DNA from 4 places in the Pseudoalteromonas sp. SG44-5 genome. Region 2 is predicted to be linked to each of the others. Evidence: predicted binding sites of a transcription regulator. Region 2 holds the regulator's gene; each other region holds the start of a gene.
The links. The regulator sigma-54, encoded in region 2, starts transcription at its own class of promoters, with help from an activator protein. The targets are predictions, from matches to a motif close to GTTGGCACGNNNNTNGNNT.
Positions count from the first base shown of each region.

Region 1: H5079_RS14920 (EF-hand domain-containing protein) is a predicted target of sigma-54. The motif match lies at 2,232-2,250, and genes of this name have one in related genera.
Region 3: H5079_RS10250 (flagellar hook-length control protein FliK) is a predicted target of sigma-54. The motif match lies at 2,658-2,676, and genes of this name have one in related genera.
Region 4: H5079_RS07475 (DUF2726 domain-containing protein) is a predicted target of sigma-54. The motif match lies at 2,809-2,827, and genes of this name have one in related genera.

Region 1 covers NZ_JACJES010000019.1:35,881-41,330, forward strand. Annotated here, with positions in the region: gene H5079_RS14905 (rhomboid family intramembrane serine protease) at 1-450, shown strand, start outside; gene yghU (glutathione-dependent disulfide-bond oxidoreductase) at 523-1,362, shown strand; gene H5079_RS14915 (hypothetical protein) at 1,438-1,893, opposite strand; gene H5079_RS14920 (EF-hand domain-containing protein) at 1,906-2,184, opposite strand; gene H5079_RS14925 (response regulator) at 2,394-3,074, opposite strand; gene H5079_RS14930 (ATP-binding protein) at 3,083-4,534, opposite strand; gene H5079_RS14935 (hypothetical protein) at 4,534-5,064, opposite strand; gene H5079_RS14940 (YHYH protein) at 5,074-5,450, opposite strand, start outside.
Region 2 covers NZ_JACJES010000006.1:50,314-55,763, forward strand. Annotated here, with positions in the region: gene mgtE (magnesium transporter) at 1-459, opposite strand, end outside; gene H5079_RS08835 (HPr family phosphocarrier protein) at 607-879, opposite strand; gene rapZ (RNase adapter RapZ) at 923-1,768, opposite strand; gene ptsN (PTS IIA-like nitrogen regulatory protein PtsN) at 1,790-2,242, opposite strand; gene hpf (ribosome hibernation promoting factor) at 2,247-2,534, opposite strand; gene H5079_RS08855 (RNA polymerase factor sigma-54) at 2,561-4,054, opposite strand; gene lptB (LPS export ABC transporter ATP-binding protein) at 4,124-4,849, opposite strand; gene lptA (lipopolysaccharide transport periplasmic protein LptA) at 4,846-5,391, opposite strand; gene lptC (LPS export ABC transporter periplasmic protein LptC) at 5,381-5,450, opposite strand, start outside.
Region 3 covers NZ_JACJES010000007.1:156,415-161,864, forward strand. Annotated here, with positions in the region: gene fliM (flagellar motor switch protein FliM) at 1-411, opposite strand, end outside; gene fliL (flagellar basal body-associated protein FliL) at 421-951, opposite strand; gene H5079_RS10250 (flagellar hook-length control protein FliK) at 1,009-2,589, opposite strand; gene fliJ (flagellar export protein FliJ) at 2,727-3,176, opposite strand; gene fliI (flagellar protein export ATPase FliI) at 3,176-4,510, opposite strand; gene fliH (flagellar assembly protein FliH) at 4,529-5,344, opposite strand; gene fliG (flagellar motor switch protein FliG) at 5,348-5,450, opposite strand, start outside.
Region 4 covers NZ_JACJES010000004.1:174,332-179,781, reverse strand. Annotated here, with positions in the region: gene tyrS (tyrosine--tRNA ligase) at 1-317, shown strand, start outside; gene H5079_RS07485 (cobalamin biosynthesis protein) at 413-1,357, opposite strand; gene mtnN (5'-methylthioadenosine/S-adenosylhomocysteine nucleosidase) at 1,358-2,065, opposite strand; gene H5079_RS07475 (DUF2726 domain-containing protein) at 2,173-2,769, opposite strand; gene folE2 (GTP cyclohydrolase FolE2) at 2,885-3,805, opposite strand; gene arcB (aerobic respiration two-component sensor histidine kinase ArcB) at 4,019-5,450, shown strand, end outside.

The sequences.
Region 1 (5,450 bases), on a different contig from region 2:
ATTAATGGCTTAATTGGCATACTGAGCGCGCCATTTTTACATGGCAGTTGGTGGCACTTTGCCAGTAACATGCTGCCTTTTATGGTTTTAAGTTGGTTGATTTGCCAATACAGCGTTAAGCGTTTTTATAACGTATTTATTTTTACCGCATTAGTAGGTGGTTTTTTAGTATGGGCACTTGGTCGTAGTAATATTCATGTTGGTTTAAGTGGCGTTATATATGGGTTGTGGGGTTTTATACTTTGCTATGGCGTAATTAGACGTTCATTTAAATCCATTGTTATTGCTGTTGTCGTTGCCCTACTTTACAGCGGATTTGTTTGGGGTGTACTACCACAGCACTTGCATATTTCGTTTGAAAGCCACTTATTTGGAGCATTGAGCGGATTGTTTTTAGGCTATAAATTAGCAAAATCCGACAAACTTAAAAGTCAAAAAACTCGCCTTTAATTTATTTTAATGGCCACATTTATTAATACATATATTTTTTATATGTATTTCATTTAAACAGAGGTTATTTTTATGAGTGATCAAAATCAATACACCCCACCCAAAGTTTGGACATGGGACAGTGAGAGTGGCGGTAAATTTGCCAGCATTAATCGCCCCATTGCCGGCGCAACTCATGACAAAACCTTACCTATTGGCGAGCACGCATTTCAGCTTTATTCGCTTGCTACACCAAATGGTCAAAAAGCCGCTATTATGTTTGAAGAGCTGTTAGAGCTGGGCTTAACCGATGCAGAATACGACGCATATTTAATCAGCATAGGTGATGGTGATCAGTTTGGTTCTGACTTTGTTGATATTAATCCAAATTCAAAAATTCCAGCGTTAATGGATCATTCAACCACGCCGCCAACGCGTATTTTTGAATCGGGCTCTATACTGCAATACCTAGCAGAAAAGTTTGATGTGCTTATACCTAAAGATTTAAAAGCTAAAACTGAATGTCGTAACTGGCTATTTTGGCAAATGGGCTCAGCGCCGTACTTAGGTGGTGGCTTTGGCCACTTTTATAGTTATGCACCCACTAAAATGCAATATCCTATTGATCGTTTCACCATGGAAACCAAGCGCCAGCTTGACGTGCTAAACCGCCATTTAAGTGCAAACGAATACATGGCAGGAGATGAGTACTCAATTGCCGATATCGCAATTTGGCCTTGGTATGGCTCTTTAGTGCTTGGCGACATTTATGATGCAGCTGAATTTTTAGATGTTGCCTCATACACTCATGTTGTACGTTGGGCTAAACAGGTTTCAAAGCGCCCTGGCGTAAAACGTGGTCGTCGCGTTAACCGCACATGGGGACCTGAAGAAGAGCAACTAGCAGAGCGCCACAGTAGTAGTGACTTTTAACCTTGCTGTTATTGGTAAACTAAAAAATCAGCTGTAATAGCTGATTTTTTAGTTTAGGTGTTGCCTTATTTATAATTACGCTTTAACACTCAGTATCGAATCACCTTGTGATAAAGCAAACTTTTCTTGAACCGCCGATAAAATAGAACTTTTATCTTCGTCATTTAACTGGCTTGAATACTGCGCTAACAACTCATCTAAATAACTAACTACATCTTTAGTATTTACTTGCTCAATTGAATTTTTAGGCGGTGGTGGCGGGCGCTGACCTTCAGGTCGAGCATCATCACCTATGCTTTTAGCGTCAAACTCCAACTCGTCCATTAGCTCAGCCAACTCTTTTGTTGGCGCTATACCTTGCTCTTTAAGTGCAGCTTGAATACTTAGCGCGTTTTCTGCCGTTAAATTTTCGGCATCGAATTCAACGAGTGTTTGTTTTACAAAGTCACTTTGTGCTGTTGTTAACTTTGCGGTTTGGCTACTTTGTTGCAGCACCAGGCTTGCAGAATTACTGCTAATATTATTAATCATTACAGTATCCTTTCAACGCTTACGACGAGGTGGTTTATGATCATTTACTTCTTGCTCACTAATTTCGCCATTACCATCTGAATCTATTTCGTCAAAAATTGTTTGTGCGTCTTCGCCGTGTGGTGGTTTTTTAGCGCTAAACTCTGCATAGCTAATTACGCCATCGCCATTGGTATCCATGCTTGAAAAATCAGGTTTAGGTGGTTTGCTATCGCTGCCTCTTGCTGCAACATTTACTGAAAAAGCAACCGACAATAGTGTAATAATTGTAAGTGATGATAAGTGTTTCATGCTCGTAACCTTTTGTTTAATTAATAACAAAAGATTACGCTGTAAAAATGCAAATAATGTGCAAATAATGAGGAAGTCAAAATAATGTATATCGCTAATGCATAAATTTAAAATGATAGCAAAATGCTAATGCGAGTAAAAAGCTAAAGTGGTTATTAATTACTTACGTTAACGCATCGTATTATGCTAATTAATCAAACATTTTGTTGTTAATTACACTGCTGTGGATTTACAAAGCGATAACCAACACCATAAACCGATTGAATAACGCTGTCGGTTTTGGTTAATTCGTCCAGCTTTTTACGCAATTTTTTTATATGACTATCAATAGTACGCTGGCTCACAATACGTTGATCGGCGTACATAGTATCCATTAAGCTATCGCGCGAATAAATACGGTTAGGGTTGTTAAACAAGGGCTTAAATAACTGAAACTCAACATTGGTAAGCTCAATACTTGCTGCTTTGTATTTTACACTGTAGGTGCTTTCATCAAGTTGCATAACATTGGTTTTTGGCTCAACGTTATTCAAGCGCCTTAAAATAGCTTTAACACGCGCCACCAGCTCCGCATAACTAAAAGGCTTACAAATATAATCATCGGCTCCTAATTCAAGCCCAAGTAATCGGTCAATCTCCTCTACCTTTGCCGACACCATAATGATAGGCACATTAGAGAACTGCCTAATTGCTTTACACAATTCAATTCCGCTTTGACCAGGTAGCATTATGTCGAGCAAAATCACACTAGGCTTGTTAATTTCAAGCCAAGGTAGTACTTCATTACCATGATGTATTTGATGCGTTATGTAATGATGGCTTGTTAAAAAATCGCTTATTAAGTTAGCCAGCTTAACCTCATCTTCTACAATCAGTATTTGCTCTTGCATAGTGTCCTCTAAGCTTTAAATAAGGGTAATTTAATAATGATAGCAAGACCGCCTAAACTAGATTTTTCAGCTTTAATCTCGCCTTTATGACCTTTAACTATGTGCTGACAAATAGATAACCCCAAACCCGAACCGCCCTCTTGGCGATTTCGCGAACTATCTACTCGGTATAAATACTCAAATAAGTGCGATAAATGCGACGGCTCAACCCCCACGCCATTATCTTCAATAATAAGCTGTAAATACATTTGCCCTTTAATACTTATATTACTCGCCGTTAATGAAATAGTAGAGCATTGTGCGTAATGCACTGCGTTCATTAAAATATTATCGAATAACTGTAAAAGGCGTGTTTTATCTGCTTGAACGGTTATATTTTTTGCAGCATTTAACAGGTAGAGCTTTATATTATGTTGCTCAAGTATAACCTGATATTTTTGCTCAATAGTATTTAATAACAATGCCATATCAGTAGCTTGCATAGTGTAATGCATGCCCCCTAACTCTGCGCTATTGAGCATATGCAAATCGTCTATTAAGCGCTTTAAATGCAGGGCTTCGTCGTTGGCCGAGTTTATATTTTTTGCATTTGGCTCGCGTATGCCAAGTAGCATAGCTTCAAGCTCACCAAGCAAAATGCTCATTGGCGTTCTAAGCTCATGAGAAATATTGGCAAGCCAGCGTTTACGTACTTGCTCGTCTTTGGCGAGCGTAAATGCAAGCGTATTAAAATCCTCGCTTAACTGCCCTAGTTCGTCTTTTCGATCTAGGGTCAGCTTAGTCTCGTAATTGCCTTGCGTTAAGCGGTGCATACCGTTAGCTATTTGTTTTACTGGGCTAACTAAATGCCGAGATAATAAAAAGGTAACCAGTAATGTAAGCAGTACCGCCGCTAAAGCAATAAACCATAAGTAGTTTGTTTGCTGCTGTAAAAAATCAAGTTCGTAGCCATCAACTAAGCTATCTCTTTTGGATACAGCTAAATAACCAACCGCTTTATTATTCACTGTAATGGCTGTAGTCATATAGTTTAAATTACTTAAATACCTGCCCACTATTCGCTGTTTATTTTCGTCAAGCAAAGCATAATGAGCAATATTTTCAGGAGGTGGTCGGCGCGCGCCTAAAACAATATGCTCGGATGGTGGTGGCCGGCGCATCATTCGCCCTCTTGGATCAGGGCTTTTTGGTAACTTAGATAAAAACTGGCTGTTTTCTAGTTGCGATTCTATAAGCATTCTAAAGTTTTTGTCGCCGCCAATAACTAACTCCCACGAGGGCGTTTTTTGATACTGCTTTGCAAGTTGTAGCGTAAGTGGTTCTAATGCTTTTATCTCTTTTGCATTAACAAAATCAATAACGCCTTGCCCTATACTCCACTGTATAAGTATTACCATCCCTGCAATAACACTAAAGGTAAAACTAAATAGTATTAAAAAAAGTTTATTATGAATTTTCATTAATGCGTATTTTTAACCTTGCTAGGAAAGCTTTCAAATCGGTATGTTATAAACTCTTTGGTTTGATCATTAACATACAACGTAGCAACTATTTTTTTGCCCTGAGCGGTCCAATACATGTGACCATGATTATTTAAAGTAACCGATACGGTATTTATACCACTTTTAAATAAGTTAGCAGGTAAATGCAATGCATGTCCGTAAATTCGCTGTATTTTAACGCCATTAATATATAAATGAGCGTGGCCTTGTAAAAAACCGGTATTTTCGTTTGTTGTCGCGCTCATCATTTGTTGCATGTTCATGGCGCCCTCAGGAGGCACTGATAAATCATAACGCTGTGTATCTAGAATTAAGTTATAACCCGACATACTATCTTTTAATAACTTAAGGCTCAGTGCCGGTGTGGGTGCAGCGTTTGGTACTGCAATAGGCATATGGCTATGATCCATCATTTCCTGCTGCGCAAAGAGCTTAAAGCTCAATAGCACAGCAGTAGTTAGGATCAATGCGTATTTAAAATAACGCATAGTTACTCCTTACCTTCTTGGTGGTGGACCCATTGTTTCGCCCGTATCACAGCGACCAATTGAATTATCAGCTAATTGACCTTTAAAACGTGGCCCTATTTGATAAGGGAACGAAGGCTGTAATTTACCATCGCTGTCTAACGAAAGTGTTATGTGGTAGTGATAACCTTTACCATCGTTGGTATCGTGGCCGTTATGCTCATCAAGTTGTGCACCTGCTACTGTTTTTTGGGCGTAGTAATAATCTTCAAAATAATAACCGTCGTCGGCATTTAATGTATTACCTGAAAGTGTTGTTACTTCTGCGCCAATAGCTGGGCCTGTATCGCTTATTTGTGTACCTTGGCTAATATCGTATTGATTGACTAAAGTACAGCTTCGCTCAC
Region 2 (5,450 bases):
ATCAGGGCGAATGGTTACTGTATCTGTGTTCATCAGCGCGCCAGCAGAGCGTTCCTGATAGGAGAGTGCTTGCGTAGCACGTTCTCTATCTTGAATGTCCATGGCGCTAACCACGTCTTTATAAACCGTGTCAGGCAGGCTTCGCAGTACTTCACCTAAGTCATCGTGGCCCATGTCTTCAGTGGCAGCAGCAATGTGCTTAGGTTCCATTTGGGCAATAATGCCTAAACGTACATCTTCAGAGAGTTCTTCAAGAACATCACCTTGTACATCTGGATCAACTAATTGCCAGAGCAGGCGACGAACTTTATGCGGTGATGATTCTAGTAAAAGTGCGGTATCACAAGGAGCTGTTTTTGCCAGCATGCGCCTAACTTGAACAAACTGACCACTATTGAGTGACTTGGTCACTTGTTGTAATTGTTGTAGTGGGTAGTCTTGTTCGAAAGTTTCGGGCATTGGCGTCCTTAATTTATTTTTATAACGTTAGGGAAGAAGTTAGTCATTAACTTCGTTCAGTTTATCTTACTTTTTTTAGCCAAACTAGCTTAAGGTTTCACTAACCCTATATTTTAGCTCGTTTACTTGGTTTAAATAAAGTGCCTACTATTCTTGTTCGTTAAAGCGCTGCGCTATTAATTGGCCAACGGCATGTAAAGCATGCTCTGCATCGGGTCCTTCGCACACTACTTTTACTTCTTTACCTTGGCTGCTTTCTAGTAACATTAAAGCCAGTACGCTATCGCCAGCGGCTTCTTTTTCATCTTGAAATAAGGTAATAGATGCGTCAAATTGTACCGCTAATTGTGCTAATACGGTAGCAGCTCTAGCATGCAGGCCTAGCTTGTTTTTTATTAAAAATGTATTTTCTAAGCGCATAAGATACTCTACTTAAGCTGAACAGATGATTATTTAAATTGAATTATTTTTCTTGCTCGCGATGGCGAATTTTTACATTAGGGTGAGACATAGCAAAGCTTTCACCAATTGTTTGCGCTAAATAAACTGAGCGGTGCTGACCACCAGTACAACCAATAGCAATGGTTAAATAACTGCGATTATTACGCTCTAGGTGTGGTAACCACGTTTGTACAAAGGTTTGAATTTGCCAAGTGAATTTTTGCACAATACTATGACTAGCTAAATAATCTTTTACTGGTTGATCTAATCCAGTTAAAGGCTTGAGCTCCGGTTCCCAGTGTGGGTTTGGTAAAAAACGCGCATCAAAAACATAATCAGCACCTTTGGGAATACCATGCTTAAAGCCAAACGACTCAAAGGTAATGATAAGCTGTTTGTCTTTTTTACCGAGTATGGTTTCACGCATAGATTCAGCAAGTTGATGCACACTTAAATCGGTTGTATCAATGACATGATCAGCCCGCGTTACGAGTACATCGAGTAATTCTTTTTCTTTTTTTATTGCTAAATCTAGCGGTAGCGAATCAATCGAAAGCGGGTGCAAACGACGTGTTTCTGAATAACGGCGGATTAACGTTTGATCGTCGCTATCTAAATAAAATAACGTTGGTTTAGCAAAGTCGGGCAAGTACTCAAGGATATCGTTAAACTGCTGCTGGTCTTTAGGCAGGTTACGCACGTCTATACTAACGGCTATTTTATCGTAGTTATCAGAGACACTGCGCACTAATGAAGGCAGCAAATTTACCGGAATATTATCTACACAATAGTAACCTAAATCTTCTACAACACGTAAAGCAACTGACTTACCAGAACCTGAACGGCCACTTATAATAATTAATTCCATTTACCACCCCTTTATTAGTAACTAGGATTGATCCAAAATAACTTGGTATAACGCTTCATCAGACTTTGCCGCACGCAATTGCTTACAAAACTCTTTATCGTTTAGTTTATCAGCTATTGTGGCTAGTGTTTTCAAGTGCTGCTGGTTATCGCCATCGGGCACTATAAGCGCAACAAAAATATCAACTGGACGATTATCAATTGCATCAAAATTAATAGCGGTTTCGCTTATTAAAATTAAGGCAAGAGGCTCTTGTGCCCCGCTCATACGGCCATGTGGAATTGCTATTCCTCGGCCAATACCGGTACTACCTAGCTTTTCTCTTGCCAATAAAGCAGTGAGAATATCTTGCTGAGGTAAATACGGCATTTTTTTATGCGCGAGTTCACTGATGAATTCTAAAATTCTTTTTTTACTATTAAAAAGGACCACAGCTTTGCTGCAGTCCTGGCATATAAGTGAGCTTAATTTCATAGTGTTAGTGTCGAGCAAACTTCTCTTTGTGTTTAATTACTTGACGATCGAGTTTGTCAATCAACGAGTCAATGGCAGCGTACATATCTTGGTGTTCGGTCGATGCAAATAGCTCAGCGCCACTTACAAAAATTGTTGCTTCAGCTTTTTGACTTAATTTTTCTACATCGAGAATAACATGCACATTAGTTATGTGATCTGAGTGTCTTTGCAGCTTTGCAAATTTATTATTTACATAGTCTCTTAATGAGTCTGTAATGTCTACATGACGACCAGTTAAGTTTAGTTGCATCAGCATTTTCCTCTTTGTTGTACGTCTTAAATCAAGCTTTTACGTTGATTCGACGGGGGAATAGCCAGAGATTCGCGATATTTTGCAATTGTCCGTCTAGCTACTTTAATTCCTTGCTCAGCCAATATATCTGCAATCTTGCTATCACTCAATGGTTTGGCTAAGTTTTCTGCAGCTATCAACTTTTTAATCAGGGCACGTATGGCAGTTGATGAACATTCGCCACCATTTTCGGTGCTTACATGGCTTGAAAAAAAGTACTTAAGCTCAAAAATGCCACGTGGAGTGTGCATATATTTTTGCGTAGTGACCCGTGAAATAGTCGACTCGTGCATTTCAACTATTTCGGCAACATCGTTTAATACCATAGGTTTCATGGCTTCTGGGCCATGTTCAAAAAACGCTTGTTGCTGCTTAACAATACAATTAGTTACTTTCAGGAGTGTTTCGTTTCTACTTTCTAGGCTTTTAATAAACCATTTAGCTTCTTGTAAGTGCGAGCGAATAAATTGGCTGTCACCGCTGGATTTTACTGTACGAGACATAGCCGCATATTGGCTGTTAACACGTATTTTTGGCATGCTATCAGGGTTTAGCTCTACCACCCAGCGGCCTTTTATTTTTTTAACAGACACGTCAGGTATAACGTATTCAGACTCTTCTCTGACAATAGTATCCGCAGGCTTAGGATTAAGCGTATGAATAAGTGTCATTATTTCTTTAAGCTCTTCTTCTTTGAGCTTAGTTTTTTTCATTAACGTACGATAGTCGCGAGCAGCGAGTAAATCGATATGATCAGTTAACACCATTTTTGTTTCGTTAATATAAGGGGTGTCTTTATCAAATTGATTTAATTGAATGCATAAGCATTCTTGCAAGCTGCGAGCTGCAATACCAACAGGATCAAATAATTGAATGCGCTTTAGCACTGCTTCTATTTCATCTAGTTCTACTTCGTGTTCGTCGTCAGTTTCTTGGTTAAAGCTTGCTAAAAGGTCTTCGCAACTGAGGGTTAAAATACCAGAGTCATCTACGGCTTCAACGATAGCTATGGCAATAGCTTCGTCGGTAGGGCTAAAAGGGGTGAGCTGTAATTGCCACATTAAGTATTCATGCAGGGTTTCGGTTGATGCACCTTGATAAATAGATTCATCTTCAGGCATTGGCCCTGATGAAGAGGCAGGCGCTGCGCTCATATATTCATCCCATGATACATCCATGGCCATGTCGTCGCTTATGGTGTCTTTATTTAGTGCTTCACCGCTATCTTGCTCATACTCGCTTGGGGTGTCGTCAGCAGAGGCGCTAACAGTAATGTCATCTGCTTTTTGCTCGTTTTTACCTGCTGATTCTTCCGTGTAATCTTGTTCATCAACTTCAAGTAATGGGTTGCTATCAAGTGCTTCTTGTATTTCTTGCTGGAGATCCAAGGTACTAAGCTGCAATAAGCGAATAGCCTGTTGCAGTTGCGGAGTCATTGTAAGTTGCTGGCCCATGCGCAGCTGTAATGATTGCCTCATTTATCTCTAACAATCCTTATAAATTGATATGATTAATCTTAGCAGATGCTTATAGTAATAACATAAATATTACAGTTTGAACTGCTCGCCTAAATAAACATCACGTACTGTTTTATCGTTTAATACAAATTCAGGAGTACCAGATGCAATTAGCTCCCCATGAGAAACAATGTAGGCTTTTTCACAAACATCAAGGGTTTCCCTTACATTGTGGTCGGTAATTAGTACGCCAATACCACGATTTTTAAGGTGTTCTATAATTTTTTTAATATCGAGTACTGAAATAGGATCCACGCCAGCAAAGGGCTCATCAAGCAATATAAATTTAGGATCTGCAGCTAAAGCACGTGCTATTTCTACGCGGCGACGTTCACCACCAGATAGCGCCATACCTAAGCTGTCGCGAATATGTTGCAGGCTAAATTCGTCCAATAAACTATTTAGGGTTTCTTCCCTGGCTTGTTTATTTAGTTGCTTACGCGTTTCTAAAATAGCCATTAAATTTTGATACACAGTGAGCTTTCTAAAAATAGAAGATTCTTGTGGTAAATAACCAATACCTAAACGAGCACGGCTGTGCATAGGAAGTAAGGTAATATCGTTATCATCAATTAATATTTTACCTTTGTCGCTAGGTACTAAGCCTACAATCATGTAAAAGGTAGTGGTTTTACCTGCGCCATTTGGGCCAAGTAAACCAACAATGCTGCCAGCTTTTACTTCAAGTCCTACATTTTTAACAACTTCACGGCCTTTATAGCTTTTTGCTAATAGCTCTGCTTTTAATGTACTCATGGCTGACCTTTATTGAGTTTTTGTTCTTTTTTTACGTCTACAGGCACTAAAATAGTGTGTACCCGATCAGTTGAGTTTTCATCTTTTTCAGCACTTATAAGCTGTTGCTCTATATCATAGGTGATGCTTTTAGCCGTAATTTTTTGCCCAGCTTGAGAAATGTTTGCATCTCCTACCAGGGTTAAAAAACGTTTCGCTACATCGTAACGTACTTCGTTAGCGCTGGCGCTCATGACAGTGCCATCTGCTTGCTTTTCTTCAAAATATGCAGGGCTGCCCGTGGCAATTAATAGTTGTTTATTATCGCCAAGTTCGTCGCGCTTATGTACTTCTAAACGATCGGCGGTGATACGACGATTACCGTGAATTATCTCGACGTTTTTCTCAAAAATACCAACGTTTTCTTTTAGTTGGCCTTCTTGGCGGTCAGCACTAATAGAAATTTGATTAGCTAATGGGGAAGTACTTTGCTCTGCCGCATTACTATTAAATACAAGTATAAGCGATGGAATAATAAGTATTTTTGCAAGGTTATTGGTCATAATATAGTGTTCGCGTATGGTTAATTAGTTTTATCACCTCGGTTGTTAAATTGGCTTCA
Region 3 (5,450 bases), on a different contig from region 2:
GTAGCGGCCATCACCACCAAAAAAGTTATCAACCAAAATAAACACTAAACGTGCTTCCATGGTTATAAGGCCGGTGCCTTTTAAAGGTCTAAAACGCACCATATTTAAACTAGTTGGCACAAACAAAGTATGCACATACTCGCCAAACTTAATCATTTGTACGCCATTTATAGACACCTCAGCGGTGCGGCGCATCATGTTAAATAGGCTAATTCGCATATGACGAGCAAAGCGTTCATTAACAATTTCCAGTGTCGGCATTCGCCCACGTACGATCCGATCTTGCGAAGAAAAGTCATACTGAAGCGTATTGCCTTCACCGTCTTCACCTTCGGGTATATCTTCCTCGTCAACGTCATCAACACCATGCAATAACGCATCAATTTCGTCTTGGGATAATAAATCGCTCACGCTAGCCCCTTATTGCATCACAAAGCCGGTAAATAATACCCGCTCAATTACTTTACTGCCTTCAACGTCCATTAAGCTAGCTTGTACTTTTTCTAGTGCTGCAAAGCGTAAGTTTTCTTTACCTACACTGGTGCTTAGTTCGTCAGCCGTGGTCATAGAAAATATACTTAATAATGTACTTTCTATTAGTGGAATATGCTTTTTAGCGGTTTCTTCGTTTGATTCGCCGCGCACTAATAATTCCACTTTAATTTGCACAATTCTATCGCGACTAGAGCCCGGTATGTTAAATACAAAAGGTCTTGGCATTGCAACATAAAGTGCGCTGCCTATTTTGGCCGATGAACCTGTAGAAGAGCTAGCTTGCTGTGCTGTAGCGGCTTCATCATTTAACGTTTCCGCTGGCGTGTCTGAGCCCGAAAGCAAAAAATAACCAACAACAGCTGCAACAATAACAAGCAATACAGCTGCAATAATTACTATGATTTTCTTTTTGCTGTTACCTGTTTCTTCTATTTCTAAATTAGTCTCTTCAGCCATGATATTTCCTTTATTAGCAAAGGTACTTGCTTGTTTTAGCTATTATAATAGCAGTACTTAGGCATAGTAATCTATTGATGATGACGTTTGTTGTCGAGAACTTGGCATTTGTGTATTAATTTGCTCATCGTTTTCATCAGTAGTCAATTCATTATTAGCTAAACGACGACTATCGTTGTCATCATTTTGCTCTGCTCCTTGCCCTCCAGGCTCACCATAAGAAATAGTACTTTCGCCTAAATCTATGCCTTGTTGGGCAAGCATTTCGCGTAAGCGCGGAAGCGATTGTTCAAGCGCTTCTTTAGCTTGCTGGTTTTGTACTACAAAGTTTATTTGTGCTTGCTCTGCATCGCTTCTGATGCGAATTTGCATACTGCCCATTTCTGGTGGGTCGAGACGAATTTCTGCTACTTTATTATTTATGCTAAGCATAGAGCTCACTCGCTCTTGCAACATTTTTGCCGCGTCACTTTTTATAATATTAAGCGCTTGCATAACACCTGGGTCCAAGCTTGCTTGTTTAACTTGCGCTGTGCTTTGTAATTGCCCAGCCTGCAACGCTTGCATATCAATTATAGTTTGCTCATACCCTACACTATCGTATAGGCCTAAACCATTTACCGTACTGGTAATTTGCGTCAATAATTGTGCTGCTCGGGGTGATAACTGTTCAGTGTTATTTTTTTGCAATGACTCTAACGATTTAGTGAGTTCTTTATCGCTAAGCGCATTTAATGCTGTTTTATCATCTGCAGATATTAATACTTTTTTATCAATCGATGCGCTTAGCTCTGCAATTGTTTGCTTAATACTTGCTAGCTGCTCACCTTGTGGCTGCTCATTTTTAATATAGCTATTTAACTGGCTCAGTAGCGCTTGTTTTTCTGGGGTGGTTAATGCATTTATTTGAGAATTTAAAGCCTGTTTAGCCGTGTCTGCTGCGCTTGCTTTATCACTTTCAACAACATATTGAGTAAGCATTTGCTTTAACGTTGCGAGGTTGTCGTTGCTATTGGGTTTGCTACTTGCCTGCAGCTGAGTAGTTAATTGCTCATGCTGCTCGGGTGTAAGTTTAGCAAGTAACGGATCTGATTTAATTGCTTCGCTATCTTTGCTTAGCAAGTTCATTACTGCGGCATCTACCGATTGTTTTTGCGCTGTTGCATCGCCTTTATTATTTGCCGTAGCCATACTTTGAGATAAGGGCATTAACTTTTCATTTGCCGCTTCAGCGCTTGCTGCAACATCGCTAAACACACCTTTTTGCGGTGCAATTACAATAGGGGCAAGCTGATCATCAGGCTTCCCTTTTAATTGCTTAGCGTCTTCATCTAAAGCCTCGGCTTTAGCATCAGCGTTCTTTTTAACTGAGGTGTCTATAGTGTGCGCAGCGTTTATTTGCGCCAACATACTATCGCCCGAAACAGCATCGTCTTGTGTTTCAGGCTGCTCAGCCTTAGCATTGCTAGCGCCTGCTTTAGCTTTGCTGTTATTATTGTAAGCCGCTTTATTGGCATCTTCTAACTGATAAAAAAAACCAGTATCAGAGTCATCATTACGTCTTGAGTTACTCGTTTGTTTATTAGAGTAAGCGTCTTGCTCAGATACCGCTAACATTGAAATATCATTAATCGTCATAAATCACCTAATATAAAGCGGCAACAAACCACCCAATAATACCTAAAATTATAGTTCACTTAACAACAAAGCAATTAACGTGCCTTTGTTTATAAGGTACAAGCTTTTGTTAAAGCGGTTAAAGTACTCGCTACTTACTAAAGTCGATTGTTGTGTCGTTGAAAAAACTGATTAGCCGAAAATTCATCCAACATTTTTTGCTCATTTTTAGCCACTAGCACATCGGCCTTTAACTGTTGCTTTTCAATTAGTTTAGCGACTGCTTTAGCCTTAATTTGCTGCTTTAACCACAGGGTTTTACGCTGGCTAACCACTTGTTTTGCAGTGTTTACTGTATTGGCTTGCTGGCGAATTGCTTCTTCTATTTTAGCAATAAATGCATGAAACTGACTAAACCCAGCACTTGATAAGCCCGACTGCCCTTTAATGTGTAATTGCTGGGTGTATTCCAATCTAAAGTTATTTAAACCTTGGAGTTTTTGCTGGTTTGCCTGCAAATTTTGATTCGCCTGCAAATAGCTCATCCGCAGCGTTTCTTCTTTATCGTTTTCAATCTTTAGTAATAAATGCAGTTTGTTTTTAGCCATTATGCTTGCCCTAATAACTGCGCTAGCCCTTGCAGGCCGTCGTCGTAACTAATTACATCACGCATGCCTTGCTGTAAAAAGGCATTTACTCTTGGCATCATATTTATGGCTTGATCAAGCATTTGATCTGTCCCTTTTTGATACGCACCTAAGGTGATCATGTCTTTATTTTGCTGGTACATAGAATATACCTGCTTAAGCACTCGCGCTTGTTGCATATGCGTCTCAGATACCACTTGCGGCATTACTCGTGAAATAGATTTTTCTATATCAATTGCCGGATAATGACCGCTGTCGGCCAGTTCCCGCGAAAGTACAATATGGCCGTCGAGTATAGCGCGCGCCGCATCGGCAATGGGGTCTTGCATATCATCGCCTTCACTTAGTACGGTAAAAAAGGCAGTAATAGAGCCTTGCCCTTCTCCGCCGTTACCGGCACGTTCCACCAGCGCTGGCAGTTTTGCAAACACCGAAGGCGGGTAGCCTTTAGTCGCCGGTGGCTCGCCTACTGCAAGTGCTATTTCACGCTGCGCCATGGCATAACGCGTTACCGAATCGAGCAATAACAAAACGTTTAATCCCTGATCGCGAAAGTACTCTGCAATTGTTACCGCACTTTCGCAGCCTTTTAAACGCATTAATGGTGAAGAATCTGCCGGTGCTGCTACAACCACCGAGCGTTTACGCCCCTCAACACCAAGTATTTCTTCAATAAATTCTTTTACTTCGCGGCCACGCTCGCCCACCAGTCCCACCACAATAACATCGGCTTCACTACCACGAGTCATCATACCAAGCAGTACCGACTTACCTACACCCGAGCCTGCAAACAAGCCCATTCGCTGGCCTTGTCCTACTGTTATTACTGAATTTATAGCACGCACGCCTACATCCATAGGCTGGCTTATAGGTCGTCTTGAAAGAGGGTTTATCGGTTTTTGGGCAAACTTAAGATAGTGCTCGGCATTAATTTTACCTAAACCATCAAGAGGACGACCTAAGCCATCAACTACGCGGCCCAGCAAACTCATGCCTACAGGTAAACCTGTGTCGTTAAGTTGGGGGATCACCCGAGCACCAGGGAGCACCCCCGATATATGATCGTTTGGCATTAAATATAAAGTTTGGTCGTTAAAACCAACTATTTCGGCATCAACAAAGCCGTTCATAGTTTCTATTTTACATTGGCTACCTACAGGCGCACGTAAGCCTTTAGCCTCAAGGGTAAGGCCAACTACTCGCGTTAAAATACCCGCTACAGCAAGTGTTGGCGGTTTAATATGCTGTTTGTATTGAGATAAGCGTTCGCTTAATGAAACATCTAAAGCAGACATAACAGACCAATTAAATAGTTAGATACTACTGCTATGCAAAAAACTATCCAATGTTTCTTTGACACGCGTTTTAAGTGTCATATCAAGCGATGATTGCGCCGTTTTAACTTCGCAGCCGCCTCGCTCTAACGTTGGCTCTGCAATCAACTGCCAGTTATTATCTGTCACTGTTTGCTCGCCATAACTTTGCTTTATTAGCTCTAAATCTTCGGGGTGTAAATGAATGCGTACTTTTTCTTGCTCGGTATTAAGCGCATCAATACTGTGTTTAAGGGTGTGTAAAATAACATCAGGAGAGGTTTTTACTTCTTGATAAATAATGGCTTCTGCAAGCATAACGGCTAATTGCACTAATTGCTTTTCAGCTTGCTCATCTACTTTACTTAGCGGCGCGGTTAACCCCTCTAAAATACTACGTAGGCCAGTTAACTGCTCTTCTATTAGTGGTTTTACATCTTCTTGGCCTTGGGTTTTTCCCAGCACTAGGCCCTCTTTGTAGCCAGCTTCTTTACCTTCGGTAACACCTTTATCAAAACCATCTATGTAACCTTGCTCGTGCCCTTGTTTTACACCTTCTTCAAACGCATCTTGTCTAATGCGCTCAAGTTCGGCCATAGTAAGCGCAGGTAACTCAGGTTCTTGCGGCTCTTCAATTAGCGACTCTTCAGCCATTTCTTTTCGATACAACTCAGCAAGCGGTGTACCAAAGGCAGTAGAGCGATTACCAAAGCTTTTTTCATCGGGTGCTACATCAGGAACATCCCAGTGCTTTAATAGTTCATCGGCTTCATCTGCGTGCAGTGGACGCCCTTTGTGCATTGACGATTTAGTCATGGTTTATAAAAACTCCTCGCCGCCGCCGCCGCCAAGCTGTATTTCACCCGAGTCAGACAATCGACGCGCCGTAGAGAGTATTTCTTTTTGCGCTGCTTCTACTTCA
Region 4 (5,450 bases), on a different contig from region 2:
TTGCGCGCTTTCATAGTGAAGCCGATGCACAAGCAGCTCATGATGACTTTATTCAGCGCTTTCAGAAAAAAGCTCTGCCGGATGAAATACCTGAACTAACAGTAACCATTGAGCAAGACAGCATTTTAATTGCTAACTTGCTTAAAGAAGCTAACTTAGTTGCTAGTACATCAGAAGCAATGCGCATGATTAAGCAAGGTGCAGTTAAGCTCAACGGCGAAGATAAAATTACAGACACTAAACTTGAAATAGCAAAAGGCAGTACGGCTATTTACCAAGTAGGTAAGCGTAAGTTTGCAAATATTACTGTAGCGTAAAGCTAAACGGTAAAACGCTAAAAACCAGCCACGGCTGGTTTTTTTGTGCTTATATTTTTTGTATTTTTAATAATAGGTGTGTAACTCGCCCTTAGCTAAATGTTTTTAAGTATTTCTATGCAAACAACGACCAGTAACCAAAATACCCGCGCTTGATTTAGTCTATTAATAGTAATCGGCACGTCCTCAGCAATAGGGAGGCGTTCGGTACCAATACGCATTTTGTTAAAACGTTCGCCAAAATACACTGCAGGCCCGCCTAGTTGTACGCCTAATGATGCAGAGCAAGTGCTTAAAAGCCACCCGGTATTAGTTTGATAAAAGTGCCTGCCATAATGCTTTATATAATGCATGCTTAGCTTGCTCGCTTTACTGGCTGCAATAGTCAGTGCCAATAAGCGCATAGGAATAAATTCAATAATAAACAAGGTAATTTTAAGCGGCTTTAAAAAAGGGCTGTTGGGTTTAATGTTACTGCGCCATGCCTGCTCAATTAAAGTAAGTAATCGATAGGCAAGCGCTGCAATAGGGCCAAGTACTAAAAAAACAAATATCACCACAAAGTAATATCTTGCAGTACGTAATATTAGGCTCTCTATTAAGGCTTTAATTATGCCTGCACCAGAGAGTTTAGTAACATCTCGGGCTACTAATGGCTTTAATAGCTCACGGGCGGCAGATTTTTGATTTTGTTTGGTAAGCTTAGCAATACGTAGTGCTTTTTTATCAATAGCTTTACTCTCAAGGCATAAATATAAAATAAGCCCGGCGAGTAATTCAGGGTAAAATGCAAATTCCAGTAGTAATACAATAATAATAAGTACCACACTTAAAATAAGTGTACTGGCAAGGGCTGCGGCTAAATATTGATAGCTATTGGGTTCTGCTGCTTTATAAATACGCTTACCAATAGCGCTAAAAATAGCCGTTAAAGCGGTGTTAGGATGATACCAACTAACAAGTGGTAAAAAGCGCTCAGCAAGGAGCGCCATTATAAATACAATAAAGTCCAAGTGATTTTGAACCATATTGCTGAGCATTTACAGTGAAACTGCCGTTAGCTTTTCAAGTAACGCCACTACCATTTTAGATGAATTGATTGATGCTGTTTCTAGGTATTCTTCAAACGACTGCGGCGACTCTTTGCCGGCAATATCTGACATCGAGCGAATAACCACAAACGGTGTATTAAGTGTATGACAGGTTTGCGCAATTGATGCCCCTTCCATTTCTACTGCAAGCATTGTAGGAAAGTCGCTACGGGCTTTTTCAATACGTATTGGGTCACACATAAATATGTCGCCGGTACAAATTAAACCAACTAAGGTTTTTACGTCACTAATTTGCGCAATAGTTTGCTCTGCGGCAGCCACTAATTTAGGGTGTGCTGCAAAACCTGCTGGCATTTGTGGTACTTGACCTATTTCGTAACCAAAGGCAGTTACATCAACATCATGATGACGAACTTCTGACGAAATAACTACATCGCCCACATTTAATGACGGATCAAAGCCGCCGGCAGAGCCGGTGTTAATTACGCAATCAGGGGCGAAGTTGTCAATAAGTAATGTAGTTGCAATAGTTGATGCTACTTTACCAATACCAGATTGAACCAATGTTACTGTGTTACCTGCTAATTCACCGGTATAAAAAGTAAAACCAGCTTTAGTTAAAGTTTGTGGATTTTGCATTGCTTCGCGCAAAATTTTAACTTCTGGCTCCATTGCGCCAATAATACCAACATTCATAGTGTTAAGTTCCTGAGTTTGAATGCGCTGATTATACGTGAAGTTAGCGCTAAAAAACAAAAAAGCGAGCAGTTTTACTTTGCTCGCTTTTTATTATGTTATTTACGTTAAATTTCGGCTAGTGCTGTAGAGTGCGCTTTAGCTTGAGAAGGTGATAGCACCGCTGGTTTTTGAACTCGGGTACGAATAGGGCGAGCTGTTTGCGTAGCCGCAGGTTTGCCGAGTTTAAACATAATAGCGTCGCGTACTTCACTTGGGCGATAGCCTGATTTTACTTTCATACGAATATGCGGGATGCCAGCGGCCTCTAATGCGCCATTAACAAACCAGTCGCGTTGTGCTTTATGGCCATCTTTATTGGCATTGTTTACTAAGTCTACGGCTGCCACTATGGTCATTTTTTCTTTATCGACTAGCACAAAATCAAGCTGTTTATTTTTAGCTTTAGCCATTGCTGCACGCTTAGACTTTGCCGATAAACCTTGTTTGCAATCAATCACGTCGATTAGTTTTACACGACTAACAATTTTATACTGATCGCCCACTGCGCGTTCTAATAAATTTAAAAAAGCACTTTCTACTTGAGTAAATACATTTTGCTTGCGGGTAAAAGGATAAGGGTTTCCGCCATCATCGTTAAACTTTGACGCAACAACAGAGGCCCCAACAACTAATACTAAAATTGATAATAAAGCGAATTCCATACGGTAACTCCATAACAACAAATTGACACTGCTTAAGTAAAGCAATTAACGTGCCTAAATTAGTTAGTTAAGTAGTATGTTCCCGTATGGATATTGAACACTGCAAAATAAGAACTTAAGCTCTATAACCGCCAGCAACGCCTTTAACTGCAATAGCGAGTGCGTCGTGCGCATGCAGCGATTCGTAATGATTTATTTGTAACCAGTAATCACTGTATTGCTGTGTTTCTAGTAGCGCTTTAATTTTACGAGCAGCATCTTCACAAAACATTAAATTTTGACCATTTAGGCGGGCAAACTCTTGTTCATCTTCACGTTTCACTGCCGCTTGTACTGGCGTTTTTAATTCATCTTCAATCGTGTTAATTAAATTAACTACGTCAAATTGAGTAATATTACTGTCGAGCTTTACTTTTACATTAGCAATTGAGCGCTGCGAGTGTGGGGTGGCTACAATACCTTGCGTAGTACCTAGCCATTCTAGTGCTTCTTTTTGACTGAGGGTTTCTTGACTGAATTTTTCGGCAAATGCATTTTGTATCAGCTGACGCGCAAGTGCCGCTGAACATGGGCAAGTTGATGAATAGGTTACATCAACACTTAGCTCGTAATTAATAACACCTTGTTCAATTGTGCTGGTTAATATAACGGGGTAACTTTTCCAGCCAGCCTTGCCGCTTAATAACGATTTACGGCGCAGTGGTAATTCAAACTTAAATTCTATAAGTGCTTTATCACTTAAGCCTTCGTGGCTACTAATAAAAAAATCGAGCGCTTGAGCTAATGTTTGAGGATTAACTTGCTGCTCAGTAGAGAGCGTGTCGAGCGCTAAAAATAAGCGCGACATATGAATGCCTTTTGCATCTTCTTTGTGTAAGTTTACAAAAGCGCGGGCTTTAGCATTAACAGTAACTGGCGTTATGCCATGCGACTCAAAAATAAATGGCAGTTCAATTTCACCCATTCCCACCCAGTCTAATGTACCAGTTTGTAAGGCGGGAGCCGTGTTAGCTATATCGGGCATATTAGTTTGCATGGTGTGTTACTCGTTATTAGCAATAATAAAGCGCCGCATTTTACACTAAATAATTTATTGCTGGAATGATGAGTTGTAGCCAGCTAATGATTCAAACAATAAATATTAGAGTTTTTATCGCACAACATGAAAATAGCTGATAGAAAATGCTAAAATTAACCATAACATGCAATTTAAACCTTTTTGTAATTAAGCTAAGAGACACACTGATATATGACCGATTCCTCTTTGAGCCCTTGGGCTCGAGTTCTTTCTAGTTTAATAACTCGGTTTGGTGAGTTTAAAACTGCAGCCATTTGCTATGCTTTGTTATTGGCAGTTTCGCTTGTTTTATCAAGTATGTTTTATTATGTTGCCGTTGGAGAAGTTAATCTTGTTGATATATTAGCAGTGGTATTTTTTACCTCTGTGGTATCGCCTCTGGTTATAAGCGTGCTAATAAATTCAATCAGGCAACTAGATGCCTCCTATGCATATTTAGACAGTGCGACAAAACAAGAAAAGCTACTCAATCAAACATTAAAAGATAATATAAATCGCTTAAATGTAGAAATTGATGAGCGTAAAATGGCGTTCCATGCCAAGCACCGGGCAATAGAAGAGCTAAGAAAAGAAATTGCTGAGCGTAAAAAAACACAACAAGAGCTTGCCCAGCAAAGTATGCTACAGCGCTCAATAGTAGACTCCTCCCCCGATTTATTTTATTACCGCGACGACAACGGTGTGTTTGCTGGCTGTAATAAAATGTTTGAAGAAGTAATGGGTAAAACCAGTGACGAATTAATCGGTAAGAGTGCTGAACAAATATTTCCTAATCAATTTTTATCTGAAGTTTTAAAAACCGATAAACAGGTAGAGCAAACTCATCAAGCATTAACTATAGATGTTCAATACGATGTGGGCGGCGAAACGCGTTGGTTTGAATTACGTAAATTGCCGTTTATTAATGATAAAGGTAAGTACATAGGTTTACTTGCATTTGGCCGTGATATTACGAGTCGTAAAGAGGCTGCAGAAGCACTTGAAACAGCCTACAAGGATAAAGGTAAATTTATTGCCACTTTGAGCCATGAGTTGCGTACACCACTTAATGGCATTGTTGGTTTAACACGTATGTTGCTTGATACAGAGCTTAATAAACAGCAGCGTAGTTGGTGTAATACGGTGTTTTCGAGTGCCGAAACACTAGGTAATATATTTAACGACATTATAGATTTAGACAAAATAGACAGAGAGCAGTTAGATATTGCAACTAATGCTATAAACGTATCAGACTTTATTAACGATGTGGTTAACTTTGCAGGCCTAATTGCTGAACAAAAAGATCTTTCTTTTGATATTAAACGCTTAGGCATGCTAGATATTTATGCGCAACTAGATCCAACCCGACTTCGCCAAGTTGTTTGGAACTTAATAAATAATGCGGTTAAATTTACTCATAAGGGCAGTGTAACCCTTACCTGTATTCGTGAAAATCGAGATGATGGCCCTTGGCTTACCATGAAAATATCAGACACCGGAGAAGGCATACCAGCCGAACAGCTCTCTCGTATTTTTGATATGTATTATAAAGCGCCAGATCTTAAAGGCACCAATGCTATTGGTTCTGGCATTGGCTTAGCAGTAACCAAAGCCTTAGTTGATG